One region of the Pseudomonas sp. zbq_18 genome, then DNA from elsewhere that is predicted to be linked to it. Evidence: riboswitches for the same ligand, from Rfam matches in the RefSeq annotation. Region 1 holds a riboswitch; each other region holds the start of a gene.
What was found. Region 1 has a riboswitch for cobalamin ahead of cobO (cob(I)yrinic acid a,c-diamide adenosyltransferase). Riboswitches for the same ligand answer to the same signal wherever they lie in the genome.

Region 1 (5,193 bases):
CAGTCGCGCCTGGTGCAAACCCTGCAGACCGCCAGTCGTGGCGACAGCCCGGCGCTGGCGGCGATTCGCAGCAAGTACAACGCCGGCGCCGTGCTGGCCGGTACCAGCGCGGGCACCGCGATCATGGTCGACGGGCCGATGGTCACCGGTGGTGAGAGCTACGAGGCGCTGCGCTACGGGCCGTACACCTCGCCTTCCGGCGATGACCTGTCCTACGACCCGCAGGGCGGCTTCGGTTTCTTCAACTATGGCCTGCTCGATACGCACTTCAGCGAGCGTGGCCGTCAGGGCCGCATCGTGCACCTGGCCGACTACACCAACACCGCGTTCGCCTTCGGCGTGGACGAGAACACTGGCCTGCTGGTGCAGAACAATCCCAGTCTTGGCCAGGTGGAAATGGAAGTGCTCGGCACCGGTGGCGTGTTCGTCTTCGACCTGCGCAACACCGAACTGGGCAGCGGCAGCAGCTGGGCGCTGTATGACGTGCTGGCCAGCTACCTGACCACTGGCGATAAGTATCGCCCGCAGACCGGTCAGTTCGTCATCGGCGCCGGCAAGACCAGCCTGCGTGGCCGCGAGTACTACAGCAGCGCCATGACCGCCACCGGCGACATCTTCAGCAGCCCCAACAACAGCGGTGCCAATGGCCGGCGCAAACCGCGCGAGTTCGTGACCGTGAGTACCGACCTGTTCGACAGCCGCTCCACCAGCACCCTCGGTCGCACCTACGAGCGCAACCCGCGCTACCGCGTCGACATGGTCAAGAGCACCCAGTTCGACAGCCATGGCTACCAGGGCACCGTCGGCGGCAAGAGCCTGATTTCCTACCTGCGCCTGCTGGTGGATTTCGGCCCGAACTGAGTCGGGGGCTGATGCGCTTCTGAGTGGTGCCAATCGCGGCTGAAGCCGCTCCCACAAATGCCCCTGTGGGAGCGGCTTTAGCCGCGATTGGAGCTGCGCCTCGCTAACCAGCGGGATGCCGCCCAACGGAGCGCTGCCCAACCTTGCCTGCAAGCCATGAGCAGTTTATCGAGCAGGCATCAGCACTCGATGATGTTCACCGCCAGACCACCCCTGGCGGTTTCCTTGTACTTGCTCTTCATGTCTGCACCGGTCTCGCGCATGGTGCGGATCACCCGGTCCAGCGAAATGAAGTGCTGGCCGTCGCCACGCAGGGCCATGCGCGCGGCGTTGATCGCCTTCACCGAACCCATCGCGTTGCGCTCGATGCACGGCACCTGCACCAGGCCGCCGACCGGGTCGCAGGTCAGGCCGAGGTTGTGCTCCATACCGATCTCGGCGGCGTTCTCCACCTGCTGGATGCTGCCGCCGAGCACTTCACACAAGGCGCCGGCCGCCATGGAACAGGCCACGCCAACCTCGCCCTGGCAGCCGACTTCGGCGCCGGAGATCGAGGCGTTCTCCTTATAAAGGATGCCGATGGCGGCGGCGGTGAGCAGGAAGTTGACCACGCCCTCATCCGTGGCGCCGGGGACGAAGCGCCGGTAGTAGTGCAGCACCGCCGGCACGATGCCGGCCGCGCCGTTGGTCGGTGCGGTGACCACGCGGCCGCCGCTGGCGTTTTCCTCGTTGACCGCCAGGGCATAGAGGTTGACCCAGTCCATCACCGTCAGCGGGTCGCGCAGGCTGGCCTCGGGGTTCTGGCTCAGCTGTTGGCGCAGGGCGGCGGCGCGGCGCTTGACCTTCAGTCCGCCGGGCATGATGCCTTCGTTGCGGCAGCCGGCGCTGACGCAGTCCTGCATCACCTGCCAGATGTTCAGCAGGCCGGCGCGGGTTTCGGCTTCCGGGCGCCAGGCGGCTTCGTTGGCCAGCATCAATTGGCTGATCGACAGCCCGTGTTCGGCGCATTGGCTGAGCAGCTGCTTGGCGGTTTTGAACGGGTAGGTCAGCGGCGTTTGGTCCTCGACGATGCGGTCGGCCCCGGCCGCCTCCTCGTCGACCACGAAGCCGCCGCCCACCGAGTAGTACTCGCGCGAGCGGATCTGCAGGCCGGCGGCATCGAAGGCGCGAAAGACCATGCCGTTGGGGTGGTAGTCCAGCGGCTTGCGGATCATTGCCAGGTGTTCTTTTTCGACGAAGCGGATCGGCTTGTCGCCGCCCAGTTTCAGTTCGCCGGCGGCGCGCATGGCGGCCAGGCGGGCGTCGATGGTCGAGGTGTCGATCGTATCCGGTTGCTCGCCTTCCAGGCCCAGCAGCACCGCCTTGTCGCTGCCGTGGCCCTTGCCGGTGGCGCCCAGCGAACCATACAGCTCGACCTTGAGGCTGGCGGTGGTGTCGAGCAGTCCTTCGCGGCGCAGGCCCTCGACGAAACGCGCGGCGGCGCGCATCGGTCCGACCGTATGCGAGCTGGACGGACCGATGCCGATCTTGAACAGGTCGAAAACGCTGAGGGCCATGCCGAACTCCTGTGACTGAATGGTCAAGAGCTTACACCCGAGGCGTGCTGTTTGACGGTCAGCCAAGCGACCCGCAATTACCACAGTTCGCCGTGATGCAGGCCGCCGGCTGGCCGGGCGAATTGCCGCCGCCGCCCTTAACCGCTACCCTGCGCGGCATCGAACAGGTGCCCCGGGCGCGTTCCGCGCGAGGGGTGAAACGGGAAGTCCGGTGACCGCCTGGCCCAAGGCCCTGCACATTCCGGCGCAGCCCCCGCTGCTGTAAAGCCTGACGCCATCGCCACATGCCACTGGGAAACCGGGAAGGCGCGATAAGGAGCCTATGAATAGGCCCCGGGTGGATGACGGCGAGCCAGAAGACCGGCCTGAGCGAGATGTAGGTGCGTACCCCGGGGTGTGGGTCATGCCGATGCGGTTGCCTGTCCATTAGACAGTCGTTGAACAGTCGTCGCCATTCGGGCCGGCCAAGTGCTGCGCCTGCCACTCCCCTGCCGTGCGCGCCATCCAGCTACCCGGGCAGGAGAGTCGTGCCGTGATCGACGAAGACAAGAAGCGCAGTCACAACGAGCGCATGCAGCGCAAGAAAGCCGTGGTGGACGCCGGCATTGAACGCGCCCAGCAGGAGCGTGGCATCGTCCTGCTGATTACCGGCAACGGCAAGGGCAAGAGCACCTCGGCCTTCGGCACCCTGTACCGTGCCCTCGGCTACGGCCACCGTGCCGGTGTGGTGCAGTTCATCAAGGGCACCCAGGCCTCCGGCGAGATCATATTCCTGCACCAGCACGCACCGCAGGTGCAGTACCACGCCATGGCCACCGGCTTCACCTGGAACACCCAGGACTGGGACAAGGACAAGGCTGCCGCCGACGAGGCCTGGGCCCACGCCGTGCGCATGCTCGCCGACCCGGCGCTGAACCTGGTGGTGCTGGACGAGCTGACCTACATGCTCAAGTACAACTACCTCGACCTGCAGGCCGTGCTGGAGGCGCTGCGCAATCGCCCGCCCATGCAGACGGTGATCGTTACCGGCCGCGCGGCCAAACCCGAGCTGGTCGAACTGGCCGATACGGTGAGCGAAATCCGCGACATCAAACATGCCTTCAAGGCCGGGATAAAAGCCCAGGCGGGTATCGATTACTGATGGGGCTGGCGACGCCGCTGATTCTGCACCTGGCCGTGGCGCAGTTGGGCCAGGTGCTCAGCGGAAAATGTCGTTGAGGGTGACCGCCATGTGCGGTGGGCTGTGTGGGGCGTGCTCCTGGCTGACGATCAGGCCGCCGAGCAGGCACATGCCGAGAAACACGGCAGGCAGGGTGAGATAGCGAAGCATCGCTTGGCTCCTTCCTCACCGGGGGCGAGGGACAGACTGTTGTTGTTCTTGGTCTGTCCAGAATGGCGTCAAGCGCGTGCCGTGCGTTTACCCTAACGCGCCATTGGTTTGCCAATTCACGCCAAGCTGCGGCCGTTGGTCCGGCATTAGGGTCTGTTGACGTTTCGGCGCAAGCCGCGCTGCAGCGAAAAATCTCGCCATGGCCGGGCGGCGATCCGCTAGGCGTGGGACGCAGGCAATGGTCACTCCCTTGGCAAGTCCCACTACAACGGGCCCCGTCGCGGTCGCGGCGAAACGTCAACAGACCCTATGGGATTTTGATGGTGCCCAGCCCCAGCTGTTGCTTGGCCTGTGGCAGGCGGGGATCGTCGGGGGCCACCTGCTGCATGCGCACCACATAGGGCAGCGCCTGATTGCGCTGGCCCTGGCTGCCGTGCAGATAGATCATCGCGTAGAGCAGGTCGGCATCGTCAGGCGCCTGCTCCAGCCCTGCCTCCAGGGCGGCGCGGGCCTGTTCCGGCTGGCGCAGCTGGAACAGCAGCAGGCCCTGGTTGTAGCGGATGCGCGGGTTGTGCGGCAGCGCTTCGGCGGCCTCGCCCAGCCACTTCGCCCCTTCTTCGGCCTGGCCGTGCTCGACCAGCAGCAGGGCCAGCATGTAGGCCAGGTTGCCGCGGTCGGCTTCCGGCATGTTGTCCAGTGCCACGCCCTCGCGCAGGGCCTGCTCGGCGTCTTTCGGGCGCAGGATGTTGTTGGCCAGGGTCACCAGGTTCATCCGCGCCGGGATGAAGTAGGGGTCGAGCTTGAGGGCCTGGCGATACTGCGCCATCGCCTCCAGCTGCTTGCCCTGGCGCTCCAGCAGTACGGCCAGGTTGAGGCGATTGCCGGGCAGGTCGGCATTGCCGCGCAGACGCTTTTCATAGTCGGCCATCTGTGCGTCGAACCCGGCGCGGCGCTCCTCCGGCAGGGCGATGCGCGGGATGCCGGCCAGGGCGCGCAAGGCTTCGTCGCGCACGGCACGGTTGGCGTCGTCGAGCAGCGGCAGCAGCTCCTTGACCCGTGCCACTGGCGGCAGATCGACGAAGCCGCTGGCGGCATAGGCGCGCACCAGCGGGCTTTCATCCTGCAGGGCCTGGCGCAGGCTGGGCAGGGCCGGCTCGCCGAGGCTGGTCAGTTGTTCGGCAGCCGTGGCGCGGACGATGGCCGGCTTGCCGAGATCCTTGATCAGGTCGCCCAGCAGTTGCAGCGAATCGGCGCTGCCCTGGCGCACGGCATGGAAGGATTCGCCGTAGTGCGGTGGGCGCGCGGGTGTGCCGAACCAGCCCTCGATGGCTTTGGCCGCCCACGCCGGCTGCTGGTCGGTGTGGCAGCTGGTGCAGGCGTCCGGGCTGCCATCTTTCACCGCCAGATCGGGGCGCGGGATGCGCATGCTGTGATCGCGGCGCGGGT
Region 2 (5,193 bases), on a different contig from region 1:
GGCGCTGCCGGTGCGATTGGCCAGCACGCCGGCAAAGGGCAGGTCCGGCTGGAAACTGGCCAGACCGTGGGCCACGGCGGCGAAAGTCTGCGCCATGGCGCTGGCGTCGATCACGCCGAGTACCGGCACGCCGAAACGCCGCGCCAGGTCGGCTGCCGAGGGCTGACCGTCGAACAGTCCCATCACGCCTTCGATCAGGATCAGGTCGGCCTCCCCCGCCGCCTGCCAGAGCAGACGCCGCGACTCGGCCTCGCCGACCATCCACAGGTCGAGCTGGTACACCGGCGCGCCGCTGGCGCGCTGCAGGATCATCGGGTCGAGAAAATCCGGGCCGCACTTGAACACCCGCACCCGCCGCCCGGCCCGCACATGCAGACGCGCCAGTGCGGCGGTGACGGTGGTCTTGCCCTGCCCGGATGCCGGGGCGGCAATCAGCAGGGCCGGGCACGCGCGCACCGCCATCAGCCGACGACTCGTGGCTTCACGCCGCCAGCCGCGCGCCAGCCGACATACAGCAGGCTCGCCATGCCGACATACAGCGCCATGTTGCCGAGAAAGCGCGGGTAGTAATGGCCAATGCGCGGCAGGAAGCCTGCCAGGCTCGGCTCCGGGTAACGCCCGGAGAGGAAGTAGAAGCCGCCGCTGGACAGCAGGTGGCAGATGAAGGCGGCCACCAGCACGGTCACCGCCAATACCACCAGACTGGCGGCCTGCTCGCGATGCCAGCCGGCATACAGCCGGCCGCCCAGCCATAACGCGGCGTAGGCCGGCACCAGCATCCAGTAGGCGGGCGAGGTGCACCAGTCACTGACGCTGCCGCTGGCGACCATGCCGAAGTCCAGCAGCGTCGCCAGGGCGAACAGCGCCGGGAACACCCAGCGCGGGCGCAGCAGGACGCCGGCAAGGAAGAACACCGCCCAGCTGGCGCTGGGCAGGTTCAGCGTGGCGAAGTGCTGACCGCGAGTGACGATCATCAGCAGGGCCAGCAGCAGGCCAATCAGCAGCTGGTTGCGAGTGGAAAGTACCGGCATGACGGATCTCCTAACTTAGAGCGCCTGGTAGCGCAGGGTGACATAGAAGGCACGACCGGGCTGTTCGTAGGTCTGCGCGGTTTCGTAGTCGCGGTCGAACAGGTTGCTGACCTTGGCCTGCAGGCGCCATTCGGCATCGATGTGGTATTCGCCACGCAGGTCCACCAAGGCATAGCCCGGCAGGCGCGATTCCTCGTCGTTGCTGGCGGAGTCGAAGCGCTGGCTGGCGGCGAACAGGGTCGCGCCGACGCCGAAGTCACCCAAACGGCGATCCGCATCCAGGTTGAAGGTGCGCTTGGCCCGCCGCGCCAACTGGTGGCCGTGGTTCTGCGCGCTGCGGTCCTGCGGGTCGAGCAGGGTCAGGGTTGCACTCAGGTCCCAGTCCGCCAGTTGCGTACGCGCCAGCGATTCTAGGCCACGAATGCGCGCGGACTCGACATTCTCTGGGCGCATCGGGCTGCTGCCAGCCCAGACGATCAGGTCGTCGATCTGGTTCTCGAAGGCGTTCAGGCTCCACTCGCCCCACCCTGCGGTACCTCGCAGGCCGATCTCATAGTTTTCCGACTCCTCCGGTTTGAGCTCCGGGTTGCCGGCGGTATAGCTGCTGGCCGGGTAATAGAGGTCGTTGAAGGTCGGTGCACGGAAGGCCGTGCCATAGGCGGCGCTGAGGGTCAGGCTGTCGCTGAGGTCGTAGCTCCAGCCGAGGTTGCCGGTATCGTGGTCGCCGTACTGCTGGTTGTCGTCGCGACGCAGGCCGAAAGTCAGGCCATGGCGACCAAAACGGCCCTGATACTGGGTGTAATAACCGCGATTGAAGCGCGAATCTTCGGCATAGACGTCCGAGGTGTCGATGCGGTCCTGCTGGTAGTCGAAGCCCAGGGTCAGCAGCTGATCGTCGCCCAGGCTGAAATCGTTCTGCCAGCCCAGCGAGTCGCGCTCGCTATCGAAGCGCGAGTAGAAACGGCCATCCTGGTAGTTGTCGCTGCGCTCTTCGCTATGCCCGGCCTGCAAGGTGACCTTCCAGGCGTCCAGGGGGTTGAAGCGGGCACGCCCGCCGAGCACCTGTTGCTCGCCATCTGAGTATGCGTCGCGACCGCTGGTGCCGCGCGAACTGCGACTGTCGAAGTCGCTGTGGGTATCGCCCTGCAACCAGTTGCCGTCCAGCTCCAGGCCGTTGTCAAAGCGCAAGCCGCCACGCAGTGAGGCAGAAAACTGGCGGTAGCCATCGTTGTCCGCCTCGTAGGCGTTAGGCGCTGCGGATCGATAGGCACGGGCGTTGATGCCTGCGGTATCGTCGCTACTGACCCCCAGGTCGAACCAGCCACGGCCATTCCCCCCGGCCACGCCGGCAGTACCGCTATAACTGGAGCGGCTGCCCGCACCCAGCGAAAGGTAGGGTTTGAAACCCTCGCCCTGACCACGCCGGGTGAAAAGCTGGATCACCCCACCCAGCGCCTCTGAACCATAGAGTGCCGAGCGCGGGCCGCGCACCACTTCGATACGCTCGATCAGTCCCAGGGGAATGTCCTGCAATGCAGCACTGCCGGAAGTAGCAGAGCCGATCCTGACGCCATCGACCAGCACCAGCAGTTGTTTGTCGCTGGCGCCACGCAGGTATAGCGAGGTGCTCTTGCCGCGCCCGCCATTGCTGGCGATCTGCACACCAGCCAGGCCACGCAGCACTTCGGGCACCGAGGTGGCCTGGCTGCGCTCGATGTCGTCACGAGTGATCACGCTGCTGGAAGCAATTGCCACCAGCGGGGTCGCGGTACGGGTAGCAGTGACCACCTGCCGATCGAGATTGAGAGGGTTCGCCTGCACGGCAAAGGGGGCAAGGCTGAACAGCGCGCACGCCGCCAGCCGCAAATCGGACTTGCTCAAGTTGTCGTTCTCCGTCGCGCCACCCGCGCGACACTGCGGGATAAGGCGTTGGGAGAACGAACGGAAACGCGGCAGCCGCGCCCGGCGCCGCCCTCCGCAATGCCGTGGATTGCGACAGGCCGGTCTCCGGGCTCGTGAGCCAAGCCATGCGGCTTGCGGGCCGCGCCTTCCCATGCCGGAGCACAGTGGCGGGATGCGACCTTTGACTCACCTACCGTTGCGGGGGCAGCGCCGGCATGGTGTTGCGATTACGCAGCACGCACCGGCTTCCCTGTTTCACCCCTCGACCGCATGCGGCGGGGGCACCTGAAGCAGGCGCGCAGCTTAGTGGCCGAGCCTGGCGCGGTCAATGCGCCAGCTCTAGAACGAGCCTCAGGGTCGCGGGGTAAAGCCGGCAGGTTTGCTGGCCAGCCAGTCGACGAAGGTGCGCAGGCGCTCATCGCCCAGTAGCGCCTCACGGCTGTTGTAGGTCAGCGCCAGCTCCTTCTCACTGAAAAGCTTGTGGATCTGGTTGTGGCAGGCGCGACAGACCCACAGGGTGGCGGTGATGCGCTCGCTCTTGGCATAGCGTTTCTGCACGTAGGGCTTGTCGTGCAACGCCTTGGGGATCAGGTGGTGACGGGTCAGCGGCAGCGCTCTTTGGCACAGCTCGCAGACATCCGGCTGGGGAGGAAGGCGGATCACCGTCAGCGCTTGCGGCAGAGGCTCAGACCATCGCCCAGCGGCAACAGGCTGAGATCGACGCGACTGTCGCGCTTGAGCGCCCGGTTGAGCGACTGGATGGCACGGGTGTCCTGGCTGTCCGGACTCTGCTCCAGCACCCGCCCGCTCCACAGGGTGTTGTCGAACAGAATCAGGCCGCCCTGACGCGCCAGCACCAGGGCGTGCTCCAGGTACACCGGGTAGTTGGCCTTGTCGGCGTCGATGAAGATCAGGTCGAAGCTCTCGCCCTGCCCACCGCGCTCCAGCGCGTTGAGGGTTTCCAGGGCCGGCGCCAGGCGCAGCTCGATGCGCTCGCTAACCCCGGCCTCGTACCAGTAGCGCTCGGCGATGCTGTTGTACTCGCCAGGCAGATCGCAGCAGATCAAGCGGCCATCGGCTGGCATGGCCTGGGCCATGCACAGCGCGCTGTAGCCGGTGAAGGTGCCGATTTCGAGAATCCTGCGCGCACCACTGATCTGTACCAGCAGGGCCATGAACTGCCCCTGCTCCGGAGCGATCTGCCAGTGCGCCGTGGACAGCTGGGCGGTTTCCTCGCGCAGGCGCTTGAGCAGCGCCGACTCGCGCAGCGAGACGTCCAGCAGGTACTGGTACAGCGCGTCGTCGAGAGTGAGCGTGCGATTGGTCATGGCTGCTGGGCCAGATGGCTCGGCGCCAGGACCCGCTTGGCCCCCAGGTAGCTCTTCTGCCAGTAGGTCTGGCTCAGATAATCCAGACGTACCGTACCGCCACTGGAGGGGGCATGCACGAAGCGCCCTTCGCCGACATAAATGCCGGCATGACTGACCTGGCCGCCACCACTGGTGGCGAAGAACACCAGGTCGCCACTCTGCAGCTGATCGCGCCCCACGTTGGGCGCACGCAGCTTGATCATCTCGCGGGTCGAGCGCGGCAGGCTGATGCCCGCCGAATTACGATAGACGTAGCCGATCAGACCGCTGCAGTCGAAACCGCTGTCCGGCGTGTTGCCGCCATAGCGATAGGGCGTTCCCACCAGCCCGATGGCACTGATCAGCACATCGTTGGCGCTGGCGTCGACGACGGGTGGGGGGCTGTAATCTGGGGCGGAGGGGGGGCTGCTGGCGCAGGCGCTCAACAGCGCGACGAAGGCAAGCAGGGTGAGGCGAGCCGTAGAGTGCATGGGCGGGCGTCCTGGCCGGGATGCGCCCTACTCTGCCGGCTCACTGCCGCGGGCGCAAGCCCGCGAGAAGCTCAGCGGGACTGAGTGGTGGCTACGCTCTGCTCAGGCGCCAGGGCCAGTACGCGCTTGGCTTCCATGTAGCTGCGCTTCCAGTAGCTGTCTTCCAGGCTGTCCACCCGTACACCGCCGCTGCGGCTGCTGCTGGAGTGAATGAACTGATCATCGCCCAGGTAAATACCGGCATGGCTGACGCGGCCACGGCCACGGTTGTTGAAGAAGATCACATCGCCCGGCTCAAGCTCGTCGCGCGCCACCAGCGGCGCATCGAGGTTGATCATCTCGCGGGTCGAGCGCGGCAGCTGCATGCCCGCCTCTTCCTTGAACAGGTAACCGATGAAGCCGCTGCAGTCGAAGCCGGTC
Region 3 (5,193 bases), 210 kb from region 1:
CTGTTCGAGGAGCTGGGCTGGAACTATGTCGGCCCCATCGACGGCCACGACCTGCCGACCCTGCTCGCCACCCTGCGCAACATGCGCGACCTCGAAGGCCCGCAGTTCCTCCATGTGGTGACCAAGAAGGGCAAGGGCTTCGCCCCCGCCGAGGCCGACCCGATCGGCTACCACGCGATCACCAAGCTCGACCCGATCAACAAGCCGCAGGGCGAGCCGAAGAAAGCCGCCGGGCCGAAGTACTCCGCAGTGTTCGGCCAGTGGCTGTGCGACATGGCCGCCGCCGACCCACGCCTGCTCGGCATCACCCCGGCGATGAAGGAAGGCTCCGACCTGGTGGCCTTCAGCGAACGCTTCCCGGAGCGCTATTTCGACGTCGCCATCGCCGAGCAACATGCGGTGACCCTGGCCGCCGGCATGGCCTGCGAGGGCGCCAAGCCGGTGGTGGCGATCTACTCGACCTTTCTGCAGCGCGCCTACGACCAGCTGATCCACGACGTGGCGGTGCAGAACCTCGACGTACTGTTCGCCATCGACCGCGCCGGCCTGGTCGGCGAAGACGGACCGACCCACGCCGGCAGCTTCGACCTGTCCTACCTGCGCTGCATCCCCGGCATGCTGGTGATGACCCCCAGCGACGAGAACGAGCTGCGCCTGCTGCTCACCACCGGCCACCAGTTCAACGGCCCGGCGGCGGTGCGCTATCCGCGCGGCAGCGGCCCGAATGCCGCCATCGACCCGGCCCTCAACGCCGTGGAGATCGGCAAGGCCGTGGTGCGCCGCCAGGGCCGCGGCACCGCGCTGCTGGTCTTCGGCGTGCAACTGGCCGAAGCCCTGCGCGTGGGCGAAACCCTGGATGCCAGCGTGGTCGACATGCGTTTCGTCAAACCCCTGGACGAAGCCCTGTTGCGCGAACTGGCCGCCAGCCACGATCTGCTGGTGACCCTTGAGGAAAACAGCGTGATGGGCGGCGCCGGCAGCGCGGTGAGCGAATTCCTCGCCGCCGAGAATATCGTCATGCCACTGCTGCACCTGGGCCTGCCCGACTACTACGTCGAGCACGCCAAGCCGGCGCAGATGCTGGCTGAATGCGGCCTGGACGAAGCCGGCATCGAGGCGGCCGTCCGTCGCCGATTGCAGCAGCTTGAACAGAGTTCATGTTGAACCGCCGTAAAGTTGCTTGAGCTTGACCACGCCGTGCACTAAGGTGCGCGGCGTTTTTTCTTTCTGACAGGTGCGCTGGCCAAGGCCAGCGATAATCGGGAAGCCGGTGCGCCAACAGGCAATCCCGGCACTGCCCCCGCAACGGTAATCGACCGCGAGCCCAGGCTCGCAGGCCTGCTCAACAGCCACTGGAGTCATCCGGGAAGGCGAGCCGGCCGGCGTCGAGAGTCCGGAGACCGGCCTGACGGATTTCGACTGGTGTTGCGGAGGGCCGCACCGTCAGGCGCCCGCGCGCGCCTGTCTCCCGCCCTCCTCGAAGTGTGCATTCTTTGAGGAAACTTACATGAAGCTGTCCCGTCTAGCCCTCGCCGTGGCGCTGGCCCCCGGCCTGACCGTCGCCGATGACCTGTCCCGTGATCAGGCGCTGAAACTCTCCGATACCGTCATCACCGCCAACCGCGACGTGCAGCAACGCGGCGAGAGCAGCGCGGCGATCAGCGTGTTCACCCGCCAGGATATCGAGCGCCTCAACCCGAGCAGCGTCGGCGAGCTGCTCAGCCGCGTACCCGGTGTACAGGTCATCCGCAACGGCGGCCGTGGCGCCAACACCAGCCTGTTCATCCGCGGCACCAGCAATGCCCAGAGCCTGGTGCTGATCGACGGCGTGCGCATCGGCTCGGCCTCCTCCGGCGGCGCGGCGCTGCAGTTTCTCAGCGTCGAGCAGATCGAGCGCGTCGAAGTGCTGCGCGGCTCGCGCTCGGCCATGTACGGCGCCGACGCGCTGGGCGGTGTCGTACAGATATTCACCCGCCGCGGCGAGGGCGAAGGTCTGCATCCCTACCTGCGCCTGGCCGGCGGCAGCGAAGGCACCTGGGAGCGCAGCCTGGGTCTGTCCGGTGGCGACGGTCGCACCCGCTACAACCTGACCGGCAGCCTGGAAGAAACCGACGGTATCGACCGCAGCGATGTGTCCTACGCCTCCGACGCCGACCACGATGCCTTCCGCAATCGCAGCTTCAGCCTCAACCTGGCCCACAGCCTGAGCGATGACCTGGAAATCGGCCTGAGCGCCGTCGACCAGCGCGGCAAGAGCGAATACGACAACCCCTACGGCCGCTTCGACAACAGCACCTACCTCAGCTACCCGGCCGAGAACTGGAGCGAATTCAGCCAGAGCAGCGTCTCCGCCTACGTCGACGCCAACCTCGCGGACAGCTGGAGCAGCCGCCTGGAGCTGGGTCACAGCGAAGACAAGCAGGAAGACTTCGACAAGCTCTACCCGGGCAGCGACGTATTCAACACCTACCGCGACTCGGCCGCCTGGCTGAACACCCTGCAGCTCGGCAACGGCCAGCAACTGCGCGTCGGCCTGGACTACCAGGAAGACAATCTGCACAGCAGCACCGCCTACAGCGAAGAGAGCCGCTGGAACCAGGCCGCCTTCATCCAGCACAGCTACCAGGGTGAGCACTTCTCCACCGAACTGGGCCTGCGCCACGACAAGAACGAGCAGTACGGCAGCGAGAACACCTGGAACGCCGCGCTGACCCTGCCGATCAACCCGACCAACGAGCTGGTGCTGTCCTACGCCGAAGGCTTCCGCGTGCCGACCTTCAACGACCTCTACGGCCCGGATGACTGGGGCAGCAACCCCAACCTCGACCCCGAGCGTTCGAAGAGCTACGAGCTGCAGTGGCGCAGTCAGCTGGCCGAAAGCACGCGCCTGGAGGCCTCGCTGTACCGCACCGACGTCGAGGATCTGATCACCTATGTGTGGGACAGCTCGACCTTCATCGGTCGCAACTACAACGTCGACCAGGCGCGTATCAACGGCTTCGAGGCCAGCCTGCAGCAGCAACTCGGTGCCTGGAGCGGCAACCTGTCGCTGAGCATTATCGACCCGCGCGACCGCGACAGCGGCCACACCCTGGCCCGCCGCGCCAAGCGCCACCTGAGCCTGGATCTCGATCGCCGCCTCGGCGACTTCAATGTCGGCGCCACCTGGCAGGCCTACAGCCAGCGCTACGACGACGTCGCCAACAGCCGCGAGATCGCCGGCTACGGCGTACTCGACCTGCGCGGCAGCTGGCAGGCCAGCACCGAGCTGGCCTTCGACCTCAAGCTGGCCAACCTGCTGGACAAGGACTACGGCACCGCGCTGTACCAGTACGCCGGCGACTACCGCTACTACGGCTATCAGGAAACCCCGCGCAGCCTGCTGCTCGGCCTGACCTGGACCCCCGCGCTGTAAAACGACAAAGGCCCCTTCCGGGGCCTTTTTTCAACCTGATGCGGAGCAAACCGTGCACATCGCGCCCGGCTAGCGCGCCTGGGCCAACTGCTCGCACAAGCGGGCAGTCGCCGCCAACATCTGAAAACTGGGTCGCTCCAGGCCCTTGTCCGGCACCGTCCAGACTTGCCTTAGCCGCACCGCCGGCAGTTGCGGCCAGGCCTGCCAGTGCTGCAGCTCGGCACCGCTGCCGCCGAGGATCACCTCGGGTGCTCGCGCCAGTACGGCCTCGACACTGACCTGAGGTGCCGGCAGCGTGAGGTCGGCGAAGACATTGCGCGCGCCGCAGACCTGCAGCGCCTCACCGATCAGCTGACGGTCACCGATGGTGTACAGCGGCTGATGCCAGATCTGGTAGAACACCGGCACCGCCGGCGAGCGGCGATAGCGCTGGCGCAGCGCCTGCATGCCATCGCGGAACTGTGCACGCAGGTCTGCGCCCCGCTCGGGCTGGCCGACCCGCGCGCCGATCTCGGCGAACGCCTCGGCCAGCTGGTCGAAGTCGCGCGCCTCGTTCAGGTAGACGGCCAGCCCCAGGTCGGCCAGTTGCTGGCGCTGGGCATCGGGCAGGCTGCCGGGGGTGAGCAGGATCAGGTCGGGCTTGAGACTGAGCAGGCTTTCAACATCCAGACTGCCGAAGCGGCCAACCGTCGGTATGCCCGCCAGGCCTGCCGGCCGCTCGCCGCCATCCAGCATGCCGACCAGACGCGACTCGGCGCCCAGCTCCAACATGATTTCCGACATCGAGGGGGCCAGGCTGACCACCCGCTCGGCCGCCTGCGCCGCGGCACAGATCAGCAGCAGGCCGGCGGCCAGCAGTGCGCGCATCACCCGAGCTGGCGAGGGATACGGTACAGACAGAGCAGCACCACGCTGCTCATGGCCAGCAGGAACAGAGCCACCGCATGCAGCCCGGTGAACAGGGCGATGGCGCCGATCCAGGCCGGCAGCGAGGCGCCGAGAAAGGCCTTGCGCCGCTGCCGCGCCAGCTCCAGCCAGGCGTCACGCTCGGCTTCGCTGTCCAGCGCCTGCTCGGTGGCGATCAGCGCGCGCTTGTAGGCGGAAAACAGCGGCAGGCTGACGAACATCGAGGCTACGCCGGCGATGAACAGGGGCATCTCCAGCACGCTGCCGAGGGCCTGACTGTCACCGAACAGCAGATTGAGGAAGAACAGCGGCGCCAGGGCGAAGCCGAGCCAGCGCCACCATTCCAGGGCCAGTCGACGACGCACTTCGGCGCGGGTCATTCGGTTTCTTCCTGGTGCTGCAGGCCCAGCATGTGGCCGAGCTTGCCGGCCTTGGTCGCCAGGTACTTGCGGTTGTAGGGGTTGAGGGCGATTTCCAGCGGGCGGCGTTCGGCCACGCGTACGCCGAAACCTTCCAGCGCCTTGACCTTGCGCGGGTTGTTGGTCATCAGATTGATGCTGCGAATGCCCAGATGATCGAGCATCGGCTGGCAGATCGAGTAGTCGCGCTGGTCAGCGGCGAAGCCCAGGCGCTCGTTGGCCTCGACCGTGTCGGCGCCGGCGTCCTGCAGCTCGTAGGCGCGGATCTTGTTCAGCAGGCCAATGCCACGGCCCTCCTGGCGCAAGTACAGCAGTACGCCGCGGCCCTCGGCGGCGATGGCGCGCAGGGCAGCTTCGAGCTGGTCGCCGCAATCGCAGCGCTGACTGAACAAGGCATCGCCGGTCAGGCATTCGGAATGCAGACGGCCCAGCACCGGCTGACCATCGGCGACG

Region 2: another riboswitch for cobalamin. It lies ahead of btuB (TonB-dependent vitamin B12 receptor); the one in region 1 lies ahead of cobO (cob(I)yrinic acid a,c-diamide adenosyltransferase).
Region 3: another riboswitch for cobalamin. It lies ahead of ACF8C6_RS09825 (TonB-dependent receptor domain-containing protein); the one in region 1 lies ahead of cobO (cob(I)yrinic acid a,c-diamide adenosyltransferase).

The regions. Positions count from the first base shown of each region.
Region 1 covers NZ_JBICIT010000013.1:258,942-264,134, forward strand. The annotation lists gene ACF8C6_RS10805 (cyanophycinase) at 1-861, shown strand, start outside; gene ACF8C6_RS10810 (L-serine ammonia-lyase) at 1,041-2,417, opposite strand; cobalamin riboswitch at 2,566-2,801, shown strand; gene cobO (cob(I)yrinic acid a,c-diamide adenosyltransferase) at 2,953-3,558, shown strand; gene ACF8C6_RS10820 (hypothetical protein) at 3,616-3,747, opposite strand; gene ACF8C6_RS10825 (cytochrome c3 family protein) at 4,055-5,193, opposite strand, start outside.
Region 2 covers NZ_JBICIT010000001.1:177,939-183,131, reverse strand. The annotation lists gene ACF8C6_RS00910 (cobyrinate a,c-diamide synthase) at 1-462, opposite strand, end outside; gene ACF8C6_RS00905 (hypothetical protein) at 462-1,031, opposite strand; gene btuB (TonB-dependent vitamin B12 receptor) at 1,047-2,912, opposite strand; cobalamin riboswitch at 3,012-3,237, opposite strand; gene ACF8C6_RS00895 (hypothetical protein) at 3,285-3,596, opposite strand; gene ACF8C6_RS00890 (O-methyltransferase) at 3,599-4,261, opposite strand; gene ACF8C6_RS00885 (C40 family peptidase) at 4,258-4,773, opposite strand; gene ACF8C6_RS00880 (C40 family peptidase) at 4,845-5,193, opposite strand, start outside.
Region 3 covers NZ_JBICIT010000013.1:45,792-50,984, reverse strand. The annotation lists gene dxs (1-deoxy-D-xylulose-5-phosphate synthase) at 1-1,164, shown strand, start outside; cobalamin riboswitch at 1,216-1,424, shown strand; gene ACF8C6_RS09825 (TonB-dependent receptor domain-containing protein) at 1,508-3,415, shown strand; gene ACF8C6_RS09820 (cobalamin-binding protein) at 3,485-4,282, opposite strand; gene ACF8C6_RS09815 (MFS transporter) at 4,282-4,701, opposite strand; gene ribA (GTP cyclohydrolase II) at 4,698-5,193, opposite strand, start outside.